Indioceanicola profundi: one gene and its partner. The protein of the gene in region 2 interacts with the protein of the main gene of each other region in a pairwise test. Links are inferred from orthologs where the notes say so. Each region holds a gene or a part of one and is shown on either strand. Other genes may lie near its edges.

Region 1 (6,007 bases), 1.7 Mb from region 2 along the record:
TGGCGCTCGGCGGCGGGGCGGCGAACCAGCCGCCGACCAGCGCCGGTTCCCGCCCGAGATCGGGCTCATCCCACTGGCCGGTGCCCAGGAACTTCACCGGGCCGGGGTCCACGTCGAAGAAGGGGAACAGGGCCGCAAGCTCCCGCAGGGACTGACCGCCTTCCGCCAGCATCACGGCGCGGAAGGGCAGGTCCCCGAAGGTCTCTGCGTTCTGCAGCCGGCGCAAGGCCTGCTTGGCCGCCCCGTCGCCCTGTTCCGCCAGCTGGGCCAGCTTCGCCCGCTCCTCCTCCAGCGCCTGGCGGCGCTGGTCGAAGTCGGACAGGCGCTTCACCACCTCCGTCACGTCGGTCTGGCCGGGGGTGTAGCGCTCCACCTTCGTGACCTCGCCGCCAGTGCGGGCGACGGTCTGGGTCAGGCTGTCCACCACGGCCTGACCGTGTGGCGTGGTGGGGGCCAGGACGCCGAATGTGGAATAGCCCTGCGCCGCCGCATAGCCGACGACGCGCGCCACCTGCTCCTGCGGCTGGAGGCCAAGCACCCAGAGTCCGCCGCCGGCGATGTTCCAGTCATTGGAGAAGGCCAGGACCGGCACCCCGGCGGAGGCCGCCATCGGCTTCACGGCGGCGGCATCGGGGCTGAACAGGGGGCCGAGGATCAGGTCCGCCCCCTTCTCCAGCACGTCGCCGGCCGCGGCGGTCGCACCCCCGGCATTTCCGCCGGTGTCGCGGGGCAGCAGCAGGATACGGTCGTCCGCCACGTCGAACAGGGCCATCTGCGCGGCATCCAGCATGGACTGGCCGACCACGGCCCCCGGTCCGGACAGCGGCACCAGCAGCGCCACCCTGATCTTTCCGTCTTCCACGGGAACCGGTTGAGCAGGCTCCGGAAGCTGGACCTGCGGCGGGACTTGCGGCGTCGGGGCCGGGGCCGGTACGTTGGACCCGCTGGAGCAAGCGCCCAGCAGCCCCGTGAGCGCAAGCGCCCCCGCCAGAAGGCGCATCCGTGCCGCACCCGTACCCTTGGACATCGTCATCTCCGCCATGGCTCCTTCAACTCCCCCGGACCGGGACGGCCCGACCTGTTCAAGCAACATTCCGGGAACCGCCGATCCGGACGATCGGGCGGATGATACCACCGATGCGCCGGAGCCTAACGGCACCGCCGCCGCACGTAAACCGTCCCCCGGCCTGTACATCGTCGCGACCCCCATCGGCAATGCCGGCGACATCACGTTGCGGGCGCTGGAGACGCTGAAGGGCGTCGACACCATCGCCTGCGAGGATACACGCGTCACCGGCAAGCTGATGCAGCGATACGGCGTGCGCACCCGGCTGGTTCCATACCACGATCACAACGCGGCGAAGATGCGGCCGCAGATCCTGTCCCGCATCGCGGCGGGGGAGGCCATCGCGCTGGTGTCCGACGCCGGCACGCCGCTGGTGTCCGACCCCGGCTACAAGCTGGTGCGCGACGCGGCGGCCCAGGGCCTGCCGGTCACCCATCTGCCGGGGGCCAGCGCCGCTTTGACCGCCCTGGTGCTGTCCGGCCTGCCCAGCGACCGCTTCCTGTTCACGGGCTTCCTGCCCAACAAGCAGGGGGCGCGGCGGGCGGAGCTGGAAGGGCTGAGGCCGGTCAAGGCTACGCTGATCCTGTATGAGAGCGCGCAGCGGCTGGAGGACCTGCTCCAGGACGCCGCCGAGGTGCTGGGCGGCCGCGAGGCGGCGGTGGCGCGGGAGCTGACCAAGATGTTCGAGGAGGTGCGGCGCGGCACCCTGCCGGACCTGGCCGCCCATTACCGCGAGGCCGGCCCGCCCAAGGGCGAGGTGGTGGTGGTGATCGGCCCCCCGCCGGAGGGAGAGGCGGAGGCCGATGCCGCCGACATGGACCGGCTGCTGCGCGATGCCCTGGCCAGCATGTCCGTGCGCGACGCCGCCGCCCATGTGGCCACCGTGACCGGGCAGCCCAAAAAGGCGGTCTATGCCAGGGCGCTCGAGCTGTCGAAGGAATAGAGATGGCCGCTCCCGCCCGCAGCAGGCGCGACCGGGAACGGGCCGAAGGGCTGGGGCGGCGGGCGGAATGGCTCTGCCGGCTGGCCTTGTGGCTGAAGGGCTATCGTATCCTGGGCTCGCGGGTGCGGGTTCCGGCGGGGGAGATCGACATACTGGCCGCCCGGCGCACCCGGTTCGGCCCCGTACTGGCCGTGGTGGAGGTCAAGGCCCGCAGCCGGGAGGAGCTGGCCCATGCCGCCGTCGGCCGGTCGAGCTGGCAGCGGCTGGCGCGGGCCGCGGGGCAGGTGCAGGCGGCCCGCCGAGGCGTGCGGGATCATACGCCCCGCTTCGACCTGATGATCGTGCTGCCGGGGCGCTGGCCCCTGCATCTGGAGGATTACTGGCGACCTTGAGGGTGTCCGGCCCCCTCTCCCCCGCGGGGAGAGGGGCATTCATTCTGATTCAGGCGGCGGTCCGCATCTCCTCCCGCCGCCGGCGGGAGAGGCGGTCGGAGGTGGCTTCGACCACGCGGCGCACCTCGTCAGGCGACAGCCCGTCGCGGGCCATCACCAGACGCACCAGGGGATCGTCCAGCAATTCGTGCAGCTTCGGCTCGCGGATGTGCTCGCTCATGGCAATGCTTCCTCACAGAAAATCGGCGCCCGTCTTGACGCAGGCGTCCGAACGGTCCTGCCGCCCGTCGGAGCGGCGAGCGATTAATGCTCCACCTGGATTACAGGCACATGTCCGGACGGAGTCCTTTTCGGGATGCGGCCACAGAAGTACCTCCGCCGGGCAGCATTGAAACAGAAACGCCCCGGACGGATGGTCCGGGGCGCCTGCATTTCCGCCTGATCGTTCGGGATCGGGCTACTGGTTCATGCTGTCGAAGAACTCGTTGTTGGTCTTCGAGGATTTCAGCTTGTCGACCAGGAATTCCACGGCGTCCTGGGTGCCCATCGGGTTCAGGATGCGGCGCAGGATCCACATCTTCGCCATGGCGCCGCGGTCCACCAGCAGCTCCTCCTTGCGGGTGCCCGACTTCTGGATGTCGATGGCCGGGAAGACGCGCTTGTCGGACAGCTTGCGGTCCAGCACGATCTCGCTGTTGCCGGTGCCCTTGAACTCTTCGAAGATCACCTCGTCCATGCGGCTGCCGGTATCGATCAGCGCCGTGGCGATGATGGTCAGGCTTCCGCCCTCCTCGATGTTGCGGGCGGCACCGAAGAAGCGCTTCGGCCGCTGCAGGGCGTTGGCGTCGACACCGCCGGTCAGCACCTTGCCGGACGACGGCACCACCGTGTTGTAGGCGCGGCCGAGGCGGGTGATGCTGTCCAGCAGGATCACGACGTCGCGCTTGTGCTCGACCAGCCGCTTCGCCTTCTCCAGCACCATCTCCGTCACCTGGACGTGCCGGGTCGCCGGCTCGTCGAAGGTGGAGCTGATGACCTCGCCCCGGACGGAGCGGGCCATGTCGGTCACCTCTTCCGGCCGCTCGTCGATGAGCAGCACGATCAGATAGACCTCGGGATGGTTGGTGGCGATGGAGTGGGCGATGTTCTGCAGCATCACGGTCTTGCCCGTGCGCGGCGGAGCGACGATCAGGGCGCGCTGGCCCTTGCCCAGCGGGGCCACCAGGTCGATGACCCGGGTGGTCATGTCCTTCTTCTTGGCCGTGGGATCGACCTCGACCTCCAGCTTCAGCCGCTCATCCGGGTAGAGCGGCGTCAGGTTGTCGAAGTTGATCCGGTGCCGCACCTTCTCCGGCGCGTCGAAGTTGATGGAGTTGACCTTCAGCAGGGCGAAGTACCGCTCCCCATCCTTGGGCGCGCGGATCTGGCCTTCCACCGTGTCGCCGGTGCGCAGGCCGAAGCGGCGCACCTGGCTGGGGGAGACATAGATGTCGTCGGGGCCCGGCAGATAGTTGCTCTCCGGCGCGCGGAGGAAGCCGAAGCCGTCGGACAGGACCTCCAGCACGCCTTCCCCATAGATGGGAACGTCGTTGTCGGCGAGCTGCTTGAGAATCGCGAACATCATGTCCTGCTTGCGCAGGGTGCCGGCATTCTCGATCTGGAGCTCCTCCGCGAATGCGAGAAGCTCGGCGGGCGTCTTGGCCTTCAGGTCCTGAAGATTCATCGGGGTCCGGTAGTACGGTTGGGCAATGCGGGAGGGTGGCAGGTGGGTTGGACCCTGGCCGGGTCCGGGGCGGGCTGGACCCGATCGAACCGGCTATGATCCGGCGGAGCAGGTCAGCGAAGGTGTCGGTGATCAGGCCTCGGTAACGCCGCCCCTGGGAAGGGCGCCGGAGAGTGCGTTAGACTCTCGGTAGGAACGGGCCTGTAGCCATGCAGATGGTTACCCCAGCTTCCAATCCAAGTCAAAAACAAAAGCAACACGTCCCAATTCCCGGCAAACCGATGCTTTCGCCGGAAAACGGATCGGAGGGAGCATGATTTGAGCCGGATCAATGCGGGCCCGCCCGCAGCCGTCTAGAAACGAGGAAGATCGACCGGAAGACCGCGGAGCCCTTGCCATGGACAGCCTGAACCCTGCGCCGAAGACGGAGCCCGCCCCCTGGCATGCCCTGCACCGGGACGATGTCTACCGCCAGCTCGACAGCGGACCGGAGGGGCTGCATCCGGAGGAGGCGGCCCGGAGGCTGGAACGGCACGGGCCGAACCGGCTGACTCCGCCGGCCCCTGTCTCGTCCCTGCGGCGCTTCCTGCGCCAGTTCGCCAGCGCGCTGATCCTGATCCTGGTGGCGGCGGCCGTGGTGATGGCGATGCTGGGCGACTGGGTGGATGCGGCGGTGGTGGCGGGCGTCGTCCTGATCAACGCCGCCATCGGCTTCATCCAGGAGGGCAAGGCGGAGAAGGCCATGGAGGCCATCCGCAACATGCTGAGCCCCCAGGCCAGCGTGGTGCGCCAGGGCGCGCGCCAGCCCATCCCGGCGGAGCATCTCGTACCCGGCGACGTGGTCCACCTCGCCTCCGGCGACAAGGTGCCGGCCGACCTGCGGGTGGTGGAGGCGCGTGGGCTCCAGGTGCAGGAGGCGGCCCTGACCGGCGAGAGCCTGCCTGTGGGCAAGCACACCGACCCGGTGGCGGAGGATGCCGCTCTGGGCGACCGCCGCTCCAGCCTCTATTCCGGCACGCTGGTGGCGCGGGGACAGGCGGTCGGGGTGGTGGTGGCCACGGGCGACGCCACGGAGATCGGCCGCATCGGCGCGCTGCTGGCACGGACGGAGCAGGGCGAGACGCCGCTGATGGCCCAGCTCGGCGCGTTCGGGCGCTGGCTGACCGCCGCGATCCTGGGACTGGGGGCCGCGACCTTCGCGGTCGGGGTGCTGTTCCGCGGCTATACGGCGGAGGAGATGTTCGGGGCCGCCGTCGGGCTGGCCATCGCCGCGATCCCGGAAGGGCTGCCCGCCATCATGACCATCACGCTGGCCATCGGCGTCACCCGCATGGCCCGGCGCAAGGCCATCATCCGCCGCCTGCCGGCGGTGGAGACGCTGGGGGCGGTCAGCGTGATCTGCACCGACAAGACCGGCACCCTGACCCGCAACGAGATGACCGTCCGCTCCGCCCGGACGGCCGTGAAGAGCTATGCGGTGGAGGGCACCGGCTATGCCCCGACGGGTGCGGTGCTGGATGGCGGCGGCACAGCCATCGACGACCCGCTGCTGACCGAACTCGCCCGCGCCGTCCTGCTGTGCAACGACGCCCGCATCTTCCAGGGGGATGATGGCTGGGGCGTGGAGGGCGACCCGGTGGACGGGGCCATGCTGGCCTTCGCCGGGAAGCTGGGCATGGAGCGGCGGCCCGTCCTGGCGGCCTATCCCCAGCTCGATGCCGTCCCGTTCGAGAGCGACCGGGCCTATATGGCGACGCTGAACGGTACGCCCGACGGCCATTCCGTGGCCTATGTGAAGGGCGCGCCGGAAGCGTTGCTGCGGCGCTGCGCGGCCGAGATGCACGCCGACGGCCCCCGTCCGCTGGACCGGCAGCGCTGGCTGG
Region 2 (5,909 bases):
CGGGCCTGGTCCTGCCGGGCATGGTGGCGCGCGGCAAGGGGCACATCATCAACATCAGCTCCACCGCCGGCAGCTATCCCTATCCGGGCGGGCATGTCTATTGCGCGTCAAAGGCCTTCGTAACGCAGTTCAGCCTGGCTCTCAGGGCCGACCTGATCGGCACCGGGGTGCGGGTCACGTCCGTGGAGCCCGGCATGGTGGAAACCAGCTTCAGCTTGGTCCGCTTCAAGGGCGATGAGGAGAAGGCCCGGAAGGTCTACGCCGATACGGTGCCGCTGACCGCGGAGGATGTTGCCGAGGCGGTGACCTGGGCGGCCACGCTGCCCCCGCATTTCAACGTAAACCGGGTCGAAATAATGCCGACCACCCAGGGTCCGGGCGCACTCGGGGTATATCGCACCCCGAAGAGCTGATGGAGTTCCAGGGGGCGGTCACACCCCGAATAGAAGCTCGTGCAGCGCCCGCCAGCTTTCGCGGTCGGGCGCAAGCAGCAGACCGCCCTCAATCTCCGTCGGGGAATAAGGCAATCCGTTCAACCGGGCGCCATAACCGCCGGCCTCCCGATGGATCAGAACGCCTGGGGTATGGTCCCAGGGCATCATGCGCCGGTACAGGGCGAAATGCGCTTCTCCCCTCGCCAGGCGGAGATATTCGTGGCCCGCGCAGTAGAGGTCGAAGCACTCGCGCAGAGCGCCTTTCTTCTCCTCCATCTGATCGCGCATGCGGCGGTCGAAGAAGCGGTTCTTGATCGCTCCGCTCGACTCAGACAGGGGAGCCGGAGCGGCTACCTGTAGACGGCCACCACCCATCCAGGCGCCCTCGCCTTTGGCGGCCGTCGCCGTTTCACCGCCGATCGGGTCGTGAATCCAACCGGCAAGCGTTTCGCCCGCACTCACCAGCGCGACCATCACCGCGAAGACCGGCTTGCCAGAGGCGAAATTCTGCGTTCCGTCGACGGGATCGACGATCCAGACCGGAGCCTCCTCGAAGACCCTTCCCAGCACCTTGGCATCCGCGGCGTAGGCTTCCTCTCCCAGGACCGTGGAGCCGGGTAGCAGATCGGTCAGGCGGCGGGTCAGTTCGCGTTCCGCGGCTTCGTCTGCAATGGTGACGATGTCGCCGGGGCCCTTCATCCGGACATCCGCCTCCTCCAGCCGGCGGAAACGGGGCAGGATTTCCGACGCGGCGACATCGGCGATGATGGAGGTTACCCGATCCATATCCGGAAGCGTCACTCAAGCCCCCTCAATCCAGTTGTGCGCCCGTCCTGCGGACGGACCTTCATAGGGCTAAACGGGTGCGGCTTCAAATGCGCCGTACCCAAGGGCGACTTTCCGCCAGTAGCATGCAAGTCCCTGCGTGACGTGGCAGCCTGGGAATGGTTGGTCCGGACCTCATCGCTTCAAAGGAGGGCCAGATGGCGGACCGGAACGAACAAGGTGGGAAAGATTCGGAGAAAACCTTGGGTCAGCAGCAGGGTGACCTGCCGGAGGACGCCGGGACGACGCGGCCCGGAGGTGCGGGGATTGGCCAGCCTGGAGAGAAGAAGCCGGACCGGCCTGCGATCCAGGGCGTCGATCATCCCAAGCCGAACCAGACATGAGAGAAAGGCGGGCCGGCGAACCGGCCCGCCCATTATGCACGGCGTGCTTCCTGCACCGGCGGCATGGGCTGTACCTCATAGCCGAACCGGCCGGTGAAGCGCGCCACGTCGGCCGGTTCCAGCGCCACCCGCAGATGGGCGTTGGTCTCATCATCGCTGCGGTCGAGGATTTCGCCTCGGCTGTGCAGCCATGCGATCGCAGCGCCATCGGCCAGATCCACCGCAAGCTCGATAACATCCCGCCCGGCGACCATCCGGCGGTCGATGAAGTCGAACAGAGTGTCGATCCCTTCACCGGTCAGGGCGGAAATCGCGACTGTGCCGCCAGCCCGGCGGGCTTGGCGCAGCAACGACTCCCGTTCCTCCTCCGGCAGCAGATCGACCTTGTTCAGCACCTCGACCAAGCGGTCGTCCGTGTCCGCCGTGATGCCGAGGTCTTTCAGAACCTGCTCCACATCGGCCTTCTGGGCCTCTGTGTCCGGGTGGGAAACGTCCCGGACATGCAGGATGATGTCAGCGGCCTGAACTTCCTCAAGCGTGGCGCGGAACGCTTCCACAAGCCCGTGCGGCAGGTCGGAGATAAAGCCGACCGTGTCCGACAGGATGATCTTGCGATTCGACGGAAGCACGATGGACCGCATGGTCGGGTCCAGCGTGGCAAACAGAAGGTCCTTGGCGAACACCTCCGCCCCGGCCATCCGGTTGAACAGCGTCGACTTCCCGGCATTGGTGTAGCCGACCAGCGCCACCACCGGATAGGGCACCTTCTCCCGCGCCTTACGGTGCAGGCCGCGGGTGCGCCTCACCTCATCCAGTTCACTCTTCAGCTTGACAATGCGGTCGCCGATCAGCCGCCGGTCCAGCTCGATCTGGCTTTCGCCAGGACCGCCGAGGAAGCCGAAGCCGCCGCGCTGCCGCTCCAGATGGGTCCAGGACCGGACGAGACGGGAACGCTGATATGTCAGCGCCGCCAGTTCGACCTGCAACTGGCCCTCACGGGTCCGGGCGCGGGCGCCGAAGATTTCCAGGATCAGGCCGGTGCGGTCGATGACCTTCACCTTCCATTCCCGTTCCAGATTGCGCTGCTGAATGGGCGTAAGGGCATGGTCGACGATGACCAGTTGAGCCTCGGCCTCCTCGGCGCGCCGCCCGATCTCCTCCACAGCGCCGGTGCCCAGAAGGGTGGCCGGACGCGGGCGTGTGACACGCACGCAGGTGGCGAATGCGACTTCGAGATCAATGGCGAGTGCAAGCCCGGCCGCCTCTTCCAGGCGCGCCGCGGGAGCGCGGCTGTCGTCCCGGTCGCCGGGCATGACCGGGTGGATGACGACGGCGCGGGTTGCAGGCCCGCGCACGTCGGAAACAGATATATTAGTCGTGGTCGGCCTCCTTGGCCGGCTCAAAAAGCTGAATCGGGTGAGCCGGCATCACAGTCGAAATCGCGTGCTTATAGACAAGCTGCGAATGGGCATCGCGGCGCAGAAGCACGGAAAAATTATCGAACCAAGTGATGATACCCTGTAGCTTCACGCCGTTGACCAGAAAGACGGTGACGGGCGTCTTGTTCTTACGGACGTGATTCAGAAATACGTCCTGAACGTTCTGTGATTTTTCTGACATTGGAGCAGCCTCGCTTTGCTCAGTTTTTTGGGGTTCTTACGAACCCAGACGACGGATGCGGCGAGTCTGCCGGAAGCCCCGGTCACGGACGCGCCGCCGCCTTGACGGATATGGTATCACCAATCCGCTGCACCAAGGCGGAAATCGCAGCACAGCCATCCAACCGATATGCCGGCGGGAAACGGTCCAGGTTCGGCCCATCGGTCGGGGTCGAGCCGACCAGAACAGGAAGACATCCGGCCCGGTGTGCGCATTCCATATCGACATCGGCGTCCCCCACGAACCAGACATCCCGCCCAGGCGGAATGCCCGATGGTGACAAGGCCATTTCAACCGGCGCGACTGCCGGCTTGTCCGTCGGTGCATCCGTAGCGCCGACCAGCCGTCCGAAGTAGCCGTCCCAACCCAGATGCGTCGCTTCGGCACGAAGGAACTGCCCCTTCTTGTTGGAAACCACCGCCAGATAGATACCGCTCGCATGCAGTTCCTTCAGCAGCCTCTCGGCTCCTGCCAGCGGTTCCAGGTAGGCGATGTGGTTCTGCTCGAAGTGGGCATAGAAGATGTCCCGCGCGCGGTGCCAATCGTCACCGAAGATCGTCGGGAAGCTGTCCCGCAGGCTGTGGCGGATGCGCTTATAGCCCTCCTCCATGGTCCAGGGTTCCATCCCGAACGCGGTCAGGGCAGCGTTGATCGAAGCAACGACGCATCCCCAGTTGCTGACAAGCGTGTTGTCCCAATCGAACAGGATGGCCCGGGGCAGCGTGTCGGGAATGGTGGCGGTCATCATGCATTCTCCGCCGGCAGCGGCACTGGATCGGGCGTGCCGACATGGTTCATATAGGCCTGTCGCAATTGCCGGCCGAGCGGTCCCGGCTTTCCGTTCCCGACAGGCTTCCCGTCGATGCTGGTAACCGGAAGGACGAAGGTGCTGGCGCTTGAGATGAAGGCTTCTTTCGCCCGGTACGCCTCATCCAGGGTAAAGGCGCGCTCCTCGAACGGGATTCCGAGGCCCGCGGCAAGGCGGATCAGGCTCTGGCGGGTGATGCCGTTGAGGATCAGACTACTGGCCGGGCGGGTGACCAGCGCACCCGCCTCCGTCACGATCCAGGCATTGGAGGAACAGCCCTCCGTCACTGTGCCGTCCGGATCGATCTGCCACGCTTCGAAAGCTCCCTTCTCCACTGCCTGCTGCTTGCCCAGAACCTGCGGCAGCAGGCTGACCGACTTGATGTCGCGGCGCAGCCAACGGATGTCGGGGATGGTGACGACCGGAACGCCGTCCGCCAGTTGCCGCGGGCTCTGGAATTTGGTCCGGCGGCAGGTCAGCACCAGCGTCGGGGCCGCCTTGGCCGGGAACTTGAAATCGCGCGGCGCCCGGCCACGGGTGATCTGGATATAGAGCAGCGCATCGGCCATGCGGTTCCGGACGACCATCTGCCGCATGATCATTTTCAGCGTCTGCGGCGTGACCGGCCAAGCGATGCGGAGTTCATCCAAGGAGCGGGCGAGGCGTGCCAGATGACCTTCCTCGTCCGCCAGCCTGCCGTTGACCACGGTGACGACCTCATAGACGCCGTCGGCAAACTGGAAGCCGCGATCCTCGATATGGACCGTGGCACTGTCATGCGGCACGTACCTGCCGTCGACATAGGCGATGCGGGGCATGGACGGACAGGCTCCGGGAGCTTCGAGAGGTTTGAAGCGGCAATCGGAGTTCAGAAGAACTCGAGCCGCACGGCGAACATCTTCTCCACCTTCTTCACCTGCCCGACCTCCGCCAGGATGATGACGCGGTCGTTCGGCTTCACCACGGTGGAGGGGCGCGGAATGATTACTTCGCTTCCGCGCACGATCGCCCCGACGATGACCCCGGCCGGCAGCCGGATGTCCCGCAGGGGCTGGTTCACCAGCGCGGATGTCTCCAGCGCTTCCGCTTCTATCACCTCGGCGAAGCCCTCGCGCAGGGAATGCACCGCCTTGATGCGTCCGCGCCGGACATGCTGGAGGATCGACGATACGGTGATGGAGCGCGGGCTGACCACCGCGTCGATGCCCAGCGGGTGGACCAGTGGCTGGTATGTGGTCTTGTTGATCAGCGTAATTGCCCGCTCGCAGCCATACCGCTTGGCCAGCAGGGAGGCGAGGATGTTGCCCTCGTCATTGTTGGTAACGGCCACCACCGTCTCGCTGGCGCGGACATTAGCCTCTTCCAGGATGTCCGGGTCGAGGCCGTCGCCGTGCAGCACCATGGTCCGCGACAGACGCTGCGCCACATACTGGGCGCGTTTGCGGTCTACCTCAATGATGCGGGCAGAGACCTGGGCGTGCTTCTCCTCGATCTCCTCGGCCAGACACAGGCCGATATTTCCACCGCCGATGATGATCACCCGGCGGGCTTCGGGCTCCTCATGGCCGAAAGCGGCCATCGCGCGGCCCACATGGTTCGTATCGGCAACGAAATAAACCTCGTCCCCGGCCAGCATCTGGTCGTCGCCGGAGGGGATGATGGGCTTCTCGTTCCGGACTATGGCCACCACCTCGATGTTGAGGTCCGGGAACAGGCCGGTGAGTTGGCGCAGCGGCGTGTTGATGATCGGGCAGCTCTCCGTGCAGACGACGCCGACTACCCGCACCTTGCCGTCGGCCAGCGGGATCATGTCAAACGCGCCCGGCACCTGAAGGCGGC

The links.
Region 1: the proteins of hfq (region 2) and rho interact in binary tests that used the Escherichia coli proteins (3 or more experiments, as listed by UniProt). The link is inferred for Indioceanicola profundi from one-to-one orthologs.

What each region holds. Positions count from the first base shown.
Region 1 is NZ_CP030126.1:3,015,374-3,021,380, forward strand. Bases 1,992-4,835 are described here. They hold rho (transcription termination factor Rho), read right to left. Parts: upstream 4,125-4,835; coding sequence 2,859-4,124; downstream 1,992-2,858. Other genes in these bases: rsmI (16S rRNA (cytidine(1402)-2'-O)-methyltransferase), read left to right, coding at 1,992-2,009; DOL89_RS14445 (YraN family protein), read left to right, coding at 2,012-2,401; DOL89_RS24955 (hypothetical protein), read right to left, coding at 2,451-2,621; DOL89_RS14455 (cation-translocating P-type ATPase), read left to right, coding at 4,522-4,835. Outside these bases: DOL89_RS14435 (penicillin-binding protein activator), read right to left, coding at 1-1,042; more of rsmI, read left to right, coding at 1,020-1,991; more of DOL89_RS14455, read left to right, coding at 4,836-6,007. UniProt on the Escherichia coli protein: Facilitates transcription termination by a mechanism that involves Rho binding to the nascent RNA, activation of Rho's RNA-dependent ATPase activity, and release of the mRNA from the DNA template.
Region 2 is NZ_CP030126.1:1,339,414-1,345,322, forward strand. The notes cover bases 1,600-4,345. They hold hfq (RNA chaperone Hfq), read right to left. Parts: upstream 3,224-4,345; coding sequence 2,975-3,223; downstream 1,600-2,974. Other genes in these bases: DOL89_RS24765 (hypothetical protein), read left to right, coding at 1,600-1,603; hflX (GTPase HflX), read right to left, coding at 1,636-2,916; DOL89_RS06380 (HAD family hydrolase), read right to left, coding at 3,306-4,010; DOL89_RS06385 (D-amino-acid transaminase), read right to left, coding at 4,007-4,345. Also shown: DOL89_RS06355 (SDR family NAD(P)-dependent oxidoreductase), read left to right, coding at 1-413; DOL89_RS06360 (inositol monophosphatase family protein), read right to left, coding at 432-1,235; more of DOL89_RS24765, read left to right, coding at 1,418-1,599; more of DOL89_RS06385, read right to left, coding at 4,346-4,888; Trk system potassium transporter TrkA, read right to left, coding at 4,939-5,909. UniProt on the Escherichia coli protein: RNA chaperone that binds small regulatory RNA (sRNAs) and mRNAs to facilitate mRNA translational regulation in response to envelope stress, environmental stress and changes in metabolite concentrations.